2 regions of the Allocatenococcus thiocycli genome follow, and region 1 is predicted to be linked to the other one. Evidence: predicted binding sites of a transcription regulator. Region 1 holds the regulator's gene; the other holds the start of a gene.
What was found. The regulator PurR, encoded in region 1, represses purine synthesis genes. The targets are predictions, from matches to a motif close to TNANGNAAACGTTTNCNTNA.

Region 1 (3,483 bases):
GGCGTTAAGAGCCTCTTGCTGCGCTTTGGCGTTCTCTAAAGTGAGGTACTGGCTAAAGTTAACGGCTAATAAAATGATCGTTAACAGCAGTATTAACCCAAAAACCAGTTTTTTATTCATTGTCGTACTCCAGAAGGATAGCCTTGTTCTAAAAGGTTAACAGATGCCATTGATGAAATATGTTACTTGATATTATTTGATTGATATATGGAGTAATAGACAGGTTGAGCCTGGAAAAAATTTCAAAAAAAAACCGCAGTCAAAGCTGCGGTTTTTATACGTACGATAGGTTTATACCTACAGATTAAGAAAGCGCATTTTCCAGCTCTTCTCTGCGAGATTGAGGAACGACGCTCCAGTGCGTGCCGTTTATCGCTCCTTCTAAAGCCCAGAGTAGCTCAATACTTACTTTTGCGGAGTGAGAGTCACGTATCGCTTTGTAAGCATTCAATGCACCTTTCTCTTCAAGTTGTTCAACTGATTTTATACCAGCTTTCTTAAGCATTCGTTCAGTCGCTAGTCGTAAGTTAGGCAGGTCTTTCAACCTGTCGGGCTTACTACTTGCCTGTTGCTTTTTTTCCAAATTGGCTTGTTCTAACGACTTTTTCGCTACTTCTATCAAGCGTTCACTCGATTCCCACAAGTCGTCGGAAATCGCGTAGTACTTAGTAACGACTGGAAAACCACGCTTTTTATAAACGTACGGTTTTAGCCCTTGCTTCTCGAAGTTAGATGAAGTTTGCTGGTCTGCTCGTATGTGAAGTTGATCATTCACAACCAGTGCAAACATCGTTTCATCAGCGAAAAGTCCGAAGCCACCAAACATTGAGCGCGACTTGATCGTACCAAGTGCCTCAAATAGCTTCATAGAATCTTTGAGTATCGGTTTATCCATGATGTGTTATCTCGGTGTAATTATTATTACGCCACCAAAAGTCAGGTCCGAGAGATTAGCAAATACATGCAAGCCCAATGTCATTAAAGGGTAAACTCATCATATGCATATTTGCCATCGGTAACCCCGCTACCTTCCATTTATAAAATGGTTAAGGCCGGAAGCTTTGCGTCCCACCCTTTCGGATGGTTTGCCCTGTGCGTGACATGTTGAGAATACTTTTTATCTTGAATTAACATCACAATCTAGAGATCAAAGTGTGATATTGCTTCAGTAAAACGCTGTGTTTTTATGGTGTTTGTTTCATATTTAAGATTGAAGTTTGAGTGCGAGTGGCTAGGTTATGTGAGATGGATTGTGTTTATACAAAACAGTAACTTATAAAACGTTTACTGACTGTAGTGAACAAAGAGTGCGATAAAAGTTAATTTTCGGATAAAAAATAAGCGCTCCGAAGAGCGCTTGTTAGTAACTAGTTGAGTTTTTTAACAGTATTTCGAACGACCAACTCTGGCTGCATTTCAAAAATGCGTTTTTCGTGTTCTTTGTCTTTAATACGCTCAAGCAGAATCTCGAAGGCATTTTTACCAACACGACGTTTTGGCTGGTGTATCGTTGTTAGCGGCGGAGAGAAGTACTCTGCCAATTCGATATTGTCGTAACCAATAACAGAGACGTCGTCAGGAATCTTAATACCGTTCTGTTGTAGACGGCTCATCAAGCCCAACGCCATCGTGTCATTGAAACAGAATACCGCAGTAGGGCGTTTCTCCATCGCGGTAATTTTGTCTGCGACCAAAACTGCGGTATCACATTCAAAGTTACCTTCAAGAATCCAGTCTTCATTGACAGGAATGTTGGCTTCTGCCATCGCTCGACGGTAGCCCGCAATGCGCTCTTGGCAAGCGAGTTTTTCAAAGTGACCACTCAAGCAAGCAATATCAGTATGACCATTATCAATCAGGTACTTGGTCGCGATATAACCGCCTTCCTCTGAGTTATCCATGATTTTGTCTGCTTGCGAGCTTTCTGGGCCCCAGTCCATGACAACTTTCGGAATATCTGCATGACGGTCAAGCATTTGCTTCAGCTCTTCTGTCAGGTCAGAACACATCACTAGTATGCCATCTACACGCTTTTCAGCGAGCATGCGGATGTAATCTCTTTGCTTTTCATAGATACCACCAGTGTTACACAGGATAAGCGTGTAGCCTTGGCGGTAGCAGTAACTCTCTACACCATCGATGACTTCAGAGAAGAATAGGTTGGTAGATTGTGTCACCAACATGCCGATGGTGCGAGTTGAGTTACATTTCAAGCTACGAGCAACCGCACTTGGTGCATAGTTAAGCTCATCAACGGCTTTCATTACTTTTTCTTGTGTTGCTTCTGCAACAAAACGCGTCTTGTTGATAACGTGCGAAACTGTAGTTGTAGAAACGCCGGCTAATCTAGCAACGTCTTTTATAGTGGCCATACATGGTGTCCTGTTTCGAGCTACGAATATACCGCGGAGGATAAACCTTTTTGCTGTTCGTCTTTTGTAAACTTAGCGCAACAAAAACAATGGCGCTGAGTATGTTTAGCAGTGGTTACTCCGAAGTCGGTAGAGGGTATGTAGCGACAGTGGTTGATAAAGCTCATTTCTTCCATCGAATGAAGAATCGTTATCAACCTATTAAGAAAACACAAAAACCGCTTTATTTCAGCGGTTTACATTAAAATCATATTTAATCGTTTGCGTTCACATTTTAGCCCTATGCGGGCAAGCTGGCAATAATTTAAGCAATGGTTTTGTGCCTAATAAGTCACATTTTGATTGCTAAAAAGCGAGCGATTGGAACGATTTATATAGTTAACGAATAAAAGATAGGGAACCTAAAAGACAGGCTCCCTAAAATAGGCGGCAATTATTCACCAAGAAGGTAAGCGCTGTCCAGTTTACAAAATGCAATTAATAGTTGCGCGACGCTGGCGTAGAAGCCAAATTCATCCAGTTGCTGACACTTGTGAGCGAACTTCGGTAACCAAGACATGAGTTGGCTTTCGATGAATTCATTTTGTTTAACAAAGGCTTCTTCCATGTGTTTTTCTTGCTCAAACTCATTAGAGCGAATGATCATGTTACCCAGGAAGTCCAGTTCTACCGCTAAGTGGTCGGCTGGTTCTTTTAGACGGTCGTCCACTTGGACACCAAACTCAGCCATCAACTTTTCCATCTCTTCGGCGGGTTTGTCGTTGAGTAAACCAGATTCACCAATGTACATGGAAGCGTAGGGAAGCGCGCCGTACTTTTCTGTCTTCAAGAATAATTCACAAAAGTCAGCAGCAAGCTCTAGCTGAGCATCTTCGCGGTCTTGCAGGCGATTTAGTGCGTCAACGAGGCTATCAATGGAAGGTTTGAGAGATTCATTTTCACCTAAGCCCGCCAAAAAGCTGCGAATTTCAACACTGTGATAAGCCTCCAGCTCTTTGTCTGTCAGTTCTTTGGCGAATAAGCTAGAAAACCACCAATAAATTTCGGCGCGTTTTTCGTTAAAAGCTTTCACTTCTTGCATTTTAGGCTCCTGAATGATGCCTTCTTTCTG
Region 2 (3,483 bases), on a different contig from region 1:
ATAAAACCGTGCTCATCTTGCTCTAGTTCTGCCATGTAGCCTTCTTGTTCTCGTAATGAGACGAGCGTTTTCAATTTGCTTTCCAGCGTGTCACATTCATCAAGATGTTGACGATAGTTTTGTAACGTGAGCTTTTCGCGCTCAGAGGTCACTTTCTCGAGGCCATCTTTACCAAAGATGTGTTCGACCGCTTCGATGAATTGTACGGTAAGTTCACCATGGCGATCGGCAAATTGCTCATGGCCTTTTTGAGTGAGAGCCCAGTGCCTGGTCGGGCGACCGACTTTGACTTTGACGTCGTAGATAGACAGGATGCCATCATCTTCTAAACCTTGAAGATGCTGACGTGCACCCATGGTGGTCATTCCAAGTTCAGAAGAGAGTTGTTTTGCCGTGACAGAGCCATCACGCTTAACGATTTGCAATATCCTATCTACGGTTTTCATATTCCCACCATTTATATGTCATGACATATTATGCGCGATAGGTTTTGTAAAGAAAAGTGTTGACTTAGTTTTGGTGAGATAAGCGAGATACTAGGGCCGTTTATCCAGGCCCTAAAATCTCTGATACTTATTAAAGAATAATATCGCGCACTTCTTGATCTTTACGTTCTAAGTAATGGATCGACTTGATGCGACGGATGGTGCGGCAGCGACCACGAATAAGCAGGGTTTCTGTTGTCGCGATATTGCCTTGGCGAGTAATGCCTTCTAGCAGATCACCTTTGGTGATGCCTGTCGCGGAGAACACAACGTTGTCACTGCATGCCATGTCTTCCATTTTTAACACGACGTTTGCTTTCACACCCATCTCTTCACAGCGTTTTAGTTCTGCTGCGCCGTAGATGCGGTTTTCTTCTGTATTACCTTTTACTTCATGACGAGGAAGTAGACGGCCATGCATGTCACCATCTAGTGCACGAATGACCGCCGCAGAAACTACGCCTTCTGGTGCGCCGCCAATGCAGTACATGACGTCCACTTCGCTGTCTGGCATACAAGTCAGGATTGAAGCGGCTACATCACCGTCTGGCACAGCAAATACGCGTACGCCCATTGCCTGCATTTCTGCGATCACTTTGTCGTGACGAGGCTTAGCCAGCGTGATCACAACTAAAGTGTCTAGAGTTTTGTTCAGCGCATTGGCGATGTTCTCTAGGTTTTCTTTTAGTGGCTTTTCTAAATCGATAACGCCTTTTGCACCTGGGCCAACCACCAGTTTTTCCATGTACATGTCAGGCGCTTTAAGGAAGCTGCCTTTTTCACCGGCCGCAAGAACCGCTAAAGCATTTGATTGACCCATGGCCGTCATGCGTGTGCCTTCGATAGGATCGACTGCAATATCGACTTCATCGCCACCAATACCCACTTGCTCACCGATGTACAGCATTGGTGCATCATCGATTTCACCTTCGCCAATAACAATTTCACCGCTGATTTCTGTTTTGTTCAGTAGTGTGCGCATAACCTCAACGGCTGCACCGTCCGCTGCGTTTTTATCGCCGCGACCAAGCCATTTATAACCAGCCAGTGCTGCACCTTCAGTAACACGGGAAAATGCCATTGCTAAATCACGTTTCATGATGTCTCCAAGTAAGCAAGAGGGAAGAAGAATTTGCGCGGCGATTTTACCATAACGAGTGTTAAACGTTTGCGTTTTTGCCGAGCTTTTACTTTGGTTAAGTTGAATTTGATCAATACTGAGTGCGTTTTTCTCGTGGCGAGAGGCAAATACCTTGCTCAAAAATGCTTCGGTGATCAGAAAAGTCAGCATTTAGTGAGATTGCGCCGGTTTTTTAACCGAATGATGCAAAATATCGAATATAGTGAGTGTTTCTCGTCGCAACGCTGAGTAGAATGAACCTCATATAGGTAAGGTGCGCGCCTGTCTCGTGCATCATCCCAACGGAACAACATAGGTAGGCCAAGATGTCTTTTGAAGTATTAGCACAACTAGAATCTAAAATTCAAACTGCAGTTGACACAATCACTCTTCTTCAAATGGAAGTTGAAGAGCTGAAAGAAGATAAAGTAAAGCTAGAAGCACAAGCAAACGAGCTTCGCACGCAACGCGAAGAGCTTGAGCAGAAGGCTGAGCAAGCACAGCAAGAGCACGCGCAGTGGCAAGAGCGCATTCGTGCACTACTTGGCAAAATGGAAGAAGTGGAATAATTCTACTTTTCTGTCCAGAATTGAAAACACCCGCTATAAGCGGGTGTTTGTGTATTTGGTGTAGGGAAAAGCGCTAAAGCCTAGGATCTTGTTCCTCTAACTCTTCTTCCTCAACTTCCTCGTCCAGTTCTAGGTCGATATTGAGCGGTTCTGGAGACAGAATGATGCCAGTGCTGTCCGCGTAAATGTAGTCTTCTGGTAGAAAGCTAACGCCGCCAAAGTTCACAGGTACGTCGAGTTCACCTATACCCTGGCTAGATGCGCCGACAGGAATAGAGGCGAGAGCCTGAACGCCAAGGTTCATATCTTCCAGTTCGTCGATTTCACGAACGCAGCCGTATACGACAATGCCTTCCCACTCATTTTCTTCTGCGATGGTTGCGATTTCTGCGTCGACAAGGGCTTTGCGTAAGGAACCACCGCCGTCAATTAGCAGCACGCGACCTAGGCCATCTTGCTCTAACGTTTCACGGATCAGCGAATTGTCTTCAAAACACTTGATGGTGGTGATTTGTCCGGCAAAGGAAGCGCGACCGCCAAAATTACTGAACATTGGTTCAACCACATCTACCTGCTCGAGGTAAATATCACAGAGTGCTGAGGTATTGTATTCCATAGCGTACCTTTCTAAACAGAAACTGGTTGTCTTTGAGTATATCTGGGCATCAAGCCAATGCAATGACAATCCTTTTTTAACTTGCCAGAGTTTGAGCTACCACAATTGTTGCAAATAAAACGTTGGTAACCAGCGAGCATTTTACGATCACTGGCATCATAGGTGCGATCTGTGCAGGCTTTTCGGTTTCCCAAACGGCTTTGCCATGATGGGCGACAAAATAAATGCTTAATAAGAATGGCAGACTGATCCAAACCGGTTTGTCCTGAATAAGCAGGTAAACAGCGAAAGCGAGAATAGCGCCACCTAATAAGATGAAATGGTACTGCTTGGCCTTTTGTTGTCCCAAGCGTACGGCTACGGTTCGTTTTCCACACTCACGGTCGTTATCAATATCACGCATGTTATTGATATTAAGAACGGCGACGGCCAGTAAGCCGCACCCTAAAGCGGGTAAGAATAAGGTGGTATCGACATGTCCGGTATGCAGGAAATAGGTGCCGGATACGCCAAGCAAGCCAAAAAACAGAAATACAGAAATATCGCCCAGTCCGACATAACCGTACGGTTTGCTGCCCATGGTGTAGGCAATGGCGGCAAGGATGGCAAGAATACCCAATCCGATGAAGGTGAGAATACTTTCAAGAGAGCTCAAAGAGTAAAACACTAAGATCAGGCCGGAAATGACGGTGA

Region 2: a site for PurR is predicted at 1,642-1,661, ahead of glpX (class II fructose-bisphosphatase). Genes of this name have one in related genera too.

Annotation. Positions count from the first base shown of each region.
Region 1 covers NZ_CAKLCK010000001.1:323,576-327,058, forward strand. Annotated here, with positions in the region: gene L9Q40_RS01465 (TVP38/TMEM64 family protein) at 1-120, opposite strand, end outside; gene L9Q40_RS01470 (TfoX/Sxy family DNA transformation protein) at 305-895, opposite strand; cyclic di-GMP riboswitch class I at 1,012-1,100, opposite strand; gene purR (HTH-type transcriptional repressor PurR) at 1,368-2,372, opposite strand; gene torD (molecular chaperone TorD) at 2,806-3,453, opposite strand.
Region 2 covers NZ_CAKLCK010000026.1:114,754-118,236, reverse strand. Annotated here, with positions in the region: gene L9Q40_RS09490 (helix-turn-helix transcriptional regulator) at 1-446, opposite strand, end outside; gene glpX (class II fructose-bisphosphatase) at 577-1,584, opposite strand; gene zapB (cell division protein ZapB) at 1,932-2,174, shown strand; gene rraA (ribonuclease E activity regulator RraA) at 2,248-2,790, opposite strand; gene L9Q40_RS09470 (1,4-dihydroxy-2-naphthoate polyprenyltransferase) at 2,867-3,483, opposite strand, start outside.